One region of the Rhodococcus sp. PD04 genome, then DNA from elsewhere that is predicted to be linked to it. Evidence: riboswitches for the same ligand, from Rfam matches in the RefSeq annotation. Region 1 holds a riboswitch; the other holds the start of a gene.
What was found. A riboswitch is a leader RNA that binds a small molecule or an ion and turns the genes downstream of it on or off. The one in region 1 is predicted to bind cyclic di-AMP.
Positions count from the first base shown of each region.

Region 1 (3,844 bases):
GTACGCCCACACCATCAGTCCCGAGCAGTCGAACTGGTCGGGGCCGGTCGCGCCCCACACGTACGGCGAGCCGATCCGCGACAGGGCGGCGCGGAGCGCGGCGCCGTTGCTGCCGGGGACGAGGTGCTGCAGGATCTTCTCGGCGTCGAGGCCCGGAGGGAAGGGAGTGCCGGCGAGTTCGGCCTTCTCCGCGTCGCTCAGCGCCTCGAAGGCGTTCAGGACCCCTTCGATCTGCTCCTCGAGTTCGGCCTGTCGCCGCTGGAGTTCGTCGCGGAGGGTCTGGGCCTGCTCGGCGGCGGCACGCGCCTCGTCGGCGGCATGCTGCGCGGCGACGGCCGCCTCGGCCGCAGCGGCGGTGGCCGCCCGGAAGCCCTCGACCTCACGCGAGGTCTGCTCGCCCAGGACGTCGAGCAGGACCATCTGGTCGAGCATCTGCTGGGGCGAGTCGCTCACCATGACGGCGAACAGCCGGTTGGTGCGCGCACCGCGGTAGTTGGCCCGCGCGAGCTTGTCGACGGTGGGCTTGAAGCGGGCGATCTCGGCGCGAGCGGCGCCGAGCGCGTCGTCGGCCTGGCCGGCACGCACCTCGGCCTCGTGCTGCGCAGCGACCTTCGCTTCGAGATCCGCCCCGGCGGCGTGCAACGCCTCGGTGGCCTGTTCGCTGCGACGCGACAGATCCGCGAGGTGCTCGAGGCGTGCTGCCGGGCTCTCCCCTGCGGGTTGCGCCGTCGCCGGCGCCAGGGTGAAACCGAGGACCATCATCACGAGGGCTACGACGAGCGCCGGACGGCCGGTCCGTCGCCTGTCCTGCACTCGTACGAGGTGCTTCGTCCTGTCGGAAACCACGTGGGCTCGCATCCTTTCCCAAAGGTCTCGATCAGGTTACGGAATTGCATAGGTTTGTGTCTACCTGCGAGTAGCCCTCCCACGCAGCGGCCGTTTGTGCAAGCAGTTCGCGCATCGGCAGGGACATGCAGACACACGAGGAGGGTGGGTCCGGTACGTACCGGACCCACCCTCCTCGGGCAGTGCGTCGGCGCTGGAGCGGGGGTGCTCAGCCCGATCGGAAGCGACGGGCGCCGACCGATCAGAAGCGACGGGCGCCGTCGACGGGCATCGAGTTCAGCGGTGCGATCTTGACCGGCTGGCTCGAGGTGGAGGCGTGCACGATGTTGCCGCCGCCGATGTAGATGCCGGTGTGGCTGCCGCCGTAGAACGACACGACGTCACCGGGCTGCAGAGCCGCGACGTCCACCGGGGCACCGGCGGAGGCCTGCTCGTAGCTGGTGCGCGGGACGCTCAGACCGGCCTGCTTGTAGGCCCACTGCACGAGACCCGAGCAGTCGAAGGAGCTCGGGCCGGCAGCGCCGTAGACGTAGGGGGCACCGATCTTCGACTGTGCGGCGTCGGCAGCGCGCTGGCCGACCGAGCTGAAGGGGGCGGTGAAGGAACCGGCCTGAGGCGCGGGGGCCGCCTCGGGGGCCGGCGGAACGATGTTGGCGATCTCCGGCGGCACGGTCACACCGGCCGGGAGGTCGAACGTTCCGACACCGGGAATGTTGATCGGCTCGGCCATCGCCGGGCCGGCCGAGACGGTGACTGCTCCGAGAGCAATGGCACCGGCGACGAGTGCGCGCCGGACGGTGCGCTTGCTGTTGTTCGAAACCACGAGGGGACGTTCTCCGTTTCTTCCGTTCACCCGCCGACCGAGTTAGCTGACGGGTTCGGGCCGGAAGATCAGCCCTACCCCTCCCCGCGAGCGGCGGAGGGGATTCACCCCGAGTACTACGTGTGGGTCCCCGGCTCACTGCTCCCACAGACGAGAGAAGCGATTAGGCGGTAACCGTGCGGCTCCGACCCGGGGGTGGGGCGGAAAACTCTCCGCTCGGTCTCGAAAAGATTACGAAACGGCATCGGTGAAGTCGACCGCCTCGCCGTGCAGCCCGACCGTTTCGGCCCGCTCCTGGGGGAATGCCGCCGCGGGGCAACGGTCCGATAACGGCGCGGTAACGGCCACTGTTCGACGCACCTCCGCCCGAAGGAGGCCCGGCGCCCGTTTCACCCGAGTCCTTTCCGGAAGAACCAGGTCAGGGCGCCCTGACTCACCGACCGTCGAGGAGGCGATGCGCCCGATTCGCCGGATTGTCGTTCTCGGAGGCCGATCGGTCTGTTTTCCGGCCTCCGCATACCCCTCATCGAGCCGAAAAGAACGCAGTGTGATCCTCGTCTCCCCCGTGCTCCGAACCCCGCTCCGAAGCCCGCTCGGCGGCGTGTCGGTGACGCTTCCTAGGCTCTGCCGCATGACCTCGCCGCAACCATCCGCCCTCGGCGTGCAACTCGGTTTCGACGAGCTCGACACTCCCCTGCGCGAGACCACCTTCGTCGTCGTCGACCTCGAGACGACGGGCGGGAAGGCAGCCGAGGACGCCATCACAGAGATCGGCGCGGTGAAGATCCGCGGGGGCGAGGTGCTCGGCGAGTTCGCGACCCTCGTCGATCCGGGGCGACCCATCCCCCCGTACATCGTGCAGCTCACCGGCATCACCACCGCGATGGTCTATGCGGCTCCCAAGATCGAGGAGGTGCTGCCCGCCTTCCTGGAATTCGCGTCCGGAGCGGTGCTCGTCGCACACAACGCCGGATTCGACGTCGGCTTCCTCAAGGCGGCCACGGCGCAGTGCGAACTCGCGTGGCCCCGCTTCCAGGTGCTGTGCACCGTCAAACTGGCCCGCCGCGTCCTCGGACGCGACGAAGCGCCGTCGGTGAAGCTGTCCGCGCTGGCCGAACTGTTCCGGGTCTCCACCGTGCCCACCCACCGCGCCCTGGACGACGCACGCGCCACCGTGGACGTCCTGCACGCCCTCATCGAACGGGTCGGCAACCAGGGCGTCCACAGCCTCACCGAGCTGCGCGACTACATGCCGGTGGTCACCGCCGAGCAGAGGGCCAAACGCGCACTCGCCGCGCATCTGCCGCGCAAACCGGGCGTCTACATGTTCCGCGGCCCGTCCGACGAAGTGCTGTACGTCGGCACGGCGGTCGACCTGCACCGGCGTGTCCGTACTTATTTCACGGGCTCCGAGACGCGACCGCGGTTGCGCGAGATGGTCGCGCTCACCACACGCATCGATCACGTCGAATGCGCCCACGGGCTCGAGGCCGGCGTCCGCGAACTCCGATTGATCGCGGCCCACACCCCTCCCTACAACCGCCGGTCGAAGTATCCGATGCGCGGTTGGTGGATCATCCTCACCGACGAGGCGTTCCCGCGCTTCGCCGTGAGCCGCACCCCCGGACCCGACTCGGTCGGCCCGTTCTCGGTGCGCGCCGACGCCGCGGATGTCGCGGCACTGCTCGCGGAGATGTGCGGTCTGCGCACGTGCACGCGCAGGATCGGCCGTACGGCCCGCCACGGCGACCGCTGCCCGCCCGTCGCCGTCGGGGGTTGCGCCGCAGCCTCCTTCGGGGTCCAGGACGCCTCCGCCTACGCGGCCCAGGTCGAGCGTGCGCGCGCGGTCGTCCGCGGGACCGCCGACGATGCCGTCGAAACGGCGCAGGAGCGCCTCGACGCCCTCGTGCGCGACCAGCTGTTCGAGAACGCCGCCCGTCTGCGCGACCGCCTCGCCGCCGCCCTCGTCGCGCTGCGGCGCACGCAACGCCTCGCGGCACTGGCGGCCGTCGACGAACTCGTCGCCGCGCGACCGCGGGCCGAGGGCGGATGGGAGTTCGCGGTCGTGCGCGCCGGTCGTCTCGCGTCCGCAGGGGTGGCGCCGCGCGGTGTGCGCCCGATGCCCGTCGTCGAGGCGATCGTCGCCGCGGCCGAGACGGTGCGGCCGTCACCCGG
Region 1 covers NZ_CP142143.1:3,166,647-3,170,490, forward strand. Annotated here, with positions in the region: gene U9J23_RS14605 (C40 family peptidase) at 1-813, opposite strand, end outside; gene U9J23_RS14610 (C40 family peptidase) at 1,088-1,669, opposite strand; cyclic di-AMP (ydaO/yuaA leader) riboswitch at 1,685-1,849, opposite strand; gene U9J23_RS14615 (DEDD exonuclease domain-containing protein) at 2,301-3,844, shown strand, end outside.

Region 2 (3,844 bases), 2.2 Mb from region 1:
ACGTCCTCGCAGTGCCGCAGCAGTTCGAGGGCGGCACCGGCAGCGGTCGCGTTGACGTCGGCGGTCGAGCGGGTGGGTTTCGGTGCGCGCGGGGGAGCGAGCGCCGCCGGATCGAAGGGGGCGTCGTCGCGCAGCGCCTGGCCCACCCGATGGGGGAGTTCGACGGTCTCGTCGTCGATACGGAAGAGCAGCCCGGCGGCGAGCAGTTTCTGCACGGGCCGGTCGGCGGAAGTGTCCGGTGCGGCGTCGCGGGTCCGGCCGATCGGGGACGTGCGCGACAGGGTGTCGAGGATGCTCCGCTGTTCGGGCGGGAGGGCCGCGAGGAGGTCGTCGAGTTCCTGCCGGGACGGTCCGGTGACGTCGCCGGTGCGTCCGACGCGCCACGGAACGGCGTCCACGGCGGCGGCGACGAGACGCAGCTCGTCGGTGGAACCCCACACGAGCAGCAGCGAGCGCAGGGTGGACAGGATCCGGTCGAGATTCCTCGCGCTGATGCGGCCGGAGACTTCGTCGAGCACGGCGGCGCGGGAGACGGGGGTGTCCACCGCTCCGAGACGGGCCAGGACCTCGATGATCCCGAAGGCGGCGGTGTCGAGTTCGTCGGCCGCACGGAAGACCGAGGCGCGTTGCTGCGCTCGGCTCGCGAGCACGTTCATGCTCGCCGGCGGCGGCACCACGAGATCGGGACGGGCGCGCAGCGTGGCGGCCAGATCCGTGTCGCGTCGACCTGCCAGCCAGCGGGCGAGGGAGTCCGTGGCGGTGTCGGGAGCGGGCGTGGTCGGGGACATCCCCTCCAGATTAGAGACCTGCGGTAGCAGGCCCCGAACTCACCTGCCAAAATGAGCGCATGGCTACCTCTTCGAAAAAGCATTACGTCGACCACGGATGGCCCGAGCTGGCCGACGGTGAGCACGCTGTCACCGAACTGTCGTCCACGCGTTCCGGTCCGCTCTCCCCGTACGGTGAGGACACCGTGTTCCCGTTGCCGGTCGAGGACCTGCCCTACACGCATCCGAAGACGGTGATCAACCGCTGATCCGATCGCGGATCACCGAACAGGCTCTTCCGTACGACGCCCGGTCCCTTCGTGGGGCCGGGCGTCGTCGTGTGAGGGAGGAACGAGCTCGTCCGCATATGCGGAAGGGCCCCGCACCGTGATCGGTGCGGGGCCCTTCCGGGATGTTCGGGGTGTTACTGCGGGAGCACCGCGCGAACGGCGTCCAGGATGTTCGGGTCGAGCTCGACGCCGGCGTCCTGGAGTGCGGCGACGCCCTGCTCGAAGCCGGCCAGGATGCCCTGGACCTCGGCGGGGAGAGCGGGGGTCTCCGGAAGCTGCGGGACAGCGTTCTGGATGGCGGGCGCCGGGGTCTCGGCGGGAGCGCTGGGGGCGGCGTCGACGGAGCGCTGCGTGGGCGCGCTCGACAGTCCGAGGCTCGACGAGCAGGAGGGCCATGCGCCCCAACCCTGGCCGGCGAGGACACGCTCGGCGACGGCGATCTGCTGTTCGCGGCTGGCCTGGTGGGCCGTGGCAGCGTATTCCTGGCCGCCGTAGGCGTTCCAGGTGCTCGGCGAGAACTGCAGGCCGCCCTGGTAGCCGTTGCCGGTGTTGATGCCCCAGTTGCCGCCGGACTCGCACTGTGCGAGGCGGTCCCAGTCGGAGTCGGGAGCGGCAGCGGCGGTGCCGCTGAACGCGACACCCGTGACGCCGAGGACTGCACCCGTCAGCGCGAACTTCGCGACGGTACGACCGGTATTGGTGGGCTTGCGATGGCGTCCGCTCATGTCGGTTCCGTGTTCCTCTCCGTACGCACCTACGAGGTCAGCTGTCGGGTTCGGGCTGAAGAGGTTGCCCGGCCGTGTCGCTCCGTTGGGAGCGCCTTCGGCTTCACCCCGAGGACCGTCGCGGTTGCGTCGGCCCGGGCCTCCTGGACACCGTCCGGCTGTGGGCCGATCGGTTCCTGGGAGACCGGTGGGTCCCCCGTTTCCTGTCCCCTGTGGATCGTTCGTCGGGACTTCCGGAACCACGGGACAGGAATTTGGCGCGGCGGTTCCGGACCGGTCGAGCCAGGCGGTTCGACCGGACATGACGGTAACGGTTCCGAGGGCGAAGTGTCACCAATTGATAACGCGCCGATTCGCGTGGCGACGGACGTGCGCGGCGCAGACCAGGGAATAAAGTCCCAGGTAGTGGGGTTCGGGTACCCGAAAATCCGTTTCGAGTCCCGCCCGTTATCCGCTTGTTATGTGAGAAAGATCACATGTAACTCGGGCGGGCATCCACAGGAACGATCTCCCTCCCCAGGGGCATCAGGGAGATCGGGATCATCTTCAGGTTCGCGACGGCGAGCGGGATGCCGATGATCGTGACGGCCATGGCGATCGCGGTGGCGATGTGGCCGAGGGCCAGCCAGATGCCGGCCACCAGGATCCAGATGACGTTGCCGATCAGCGACATGGCGCCGGCGGTCGGCCTCTCGACCGTCGTCTTGCCGAACGGCCACAGCGCGTAGATGCCGATCCGGAACGACGCGATGCCGAACGGGATGGTGATGATGAGGATGCAGCAGATCAGACCGGCCGCGAAGTAACCGAGCGCGAGCCACAGCCCGCCGAAGATCAGCCAGATGATGTTGAGCAGGATCCTCATGTCCGGTCTCCGTTCCGAGCGCGCCGGCCCGAGCGCAGCGCGAAGGCGATGGCGAGGGCGAATCCCAACGGCCATGCGAGGGTCAACAGATACAGCACGAGCCCGGGGCTGCCGTCGGTGAGCGCCGGCGTGAGGAAGATGGCGAGGACCGCCACCACGCCGACGACGAAGCAGGCGATCGCGGCCTTCAGGAGGCCGTTACGCGGGGCGGCAGACGAATCCGAAGATGAAGTACCCACGTGACCACGGTAGTCGCCGCGGAGGCGAACGGTGACGTCCGGGAGCGGGAAGACGATTCGGGGGTGGACCCACCTCTGCGGGTACACTGACAGGTGTCTACGCGTCCCGCTCGACCGAGCCGGGGCGCGTTGTTTTGCATGATGAACGGGTTGCCCCGCTTGGGGCACAGCTGTCGAGGAGCAGGTGAGCGCGGTGCCGACCGGCAAGGTGAAGTGGTACGACGTCGAGAAGGGCTTCGGCTTCCTGTCCCAGGACGAGGGTGAGGACGTCTACGTCCGTGCCTCGGCGCTCCCGGAGGGAGTGGAAGCGCTCAAGCCCGGCCAGCGCGTCGAGTTCGGTATGGCGGTGGGCCGCCGGGGACCGCAGGCGCTGAAGGTCGAGCTCCTCGAGCAGCCCACGCTGCGGCAGGGCCGCCGCGAGGCTCCCGCGCAGCAGAAGCGCCGCGCGCCGGACGAGCTGCACGGCATGGTCGAGGACATGATCAAGCTGCTCGAAGTGGCGGTCCAGCCCGATCTGCGGCGCGGGCGCTACCCCGACCGCAAGACCGGGCAGCGTATCTCCGAGGTCATGCGGGCGATCGCACGCGAGCTCGACCACTAGGGACGAACCACGACGGGCCGCCCTCGCCATGTGCGAGGACGGCCCGTCGTCGTATGCGGGGTCGGGACCTCAGAACGTCTTGACGGCCCACACGGCGTGCGCGATCGGTTCACCGGCCTCGTCGACCACGGCCGACGGCAACTGGATCTCGACTCCGAGCAGCTGCAGCTCCGGGGAGCTCTTCACGGTGAGGGTGCGACGCGCACCGGCCTCGAACATCGCGCCGTCGATGTAGGTCTGCCCGGTCTGCGTGTCGCCGTAGACGGTGATGATGCGCCACGGCGCATCGGCGATCTCCGACGGAAGCGACAGCTGCAGCGGGTAGCCGGCCGGCACGTCGAGCCGACCGATCGGGTT
Region 2 covers NZ_CP142143.1:941,645-945,488, forward strand. Annotated here, with positions in the region: gene U9J23_RS04395 (helicase-associated domain-containing protein) at 1-788, opposite strand, end outside; gene U9J23_RS04400 (hypothetical protein) at 848-1,036, shown strand; gene U9J23_RS04405 (resuscitation-promoting factor Rpf1 domain-containing protein) at 1,192-1,782, opposite strand; cyclic di-AMP (ydaO/yuaA leader) riboswitch at 1,793-1,967, opposite strand; gene U9J23_RS04410 (YccF domain-containing protein) at 2,255-2,647, opposite strand; gene U9J23_RS04415 (hypothetical protein) at 2,644-2,886, opposite strand; gene U9J23_RS04420 (cold-shock protein) at 3,080-3,487, shown strand; gene U9J23_RS04425 (DUF2771 domain-containing protein) at 3,557-3,844, opposite strand, start outside.
Region 2: it holds a riboswitch for cyclic di-AMP, as region 1 does, so the genes downstream of both, U9J23_RS04405 (resuscitation-promoting factor Rpf1 domain-containing protein) here and U9J23_RS14610 (C40 family peptidase) in region 1, are expected to answer to the same signal.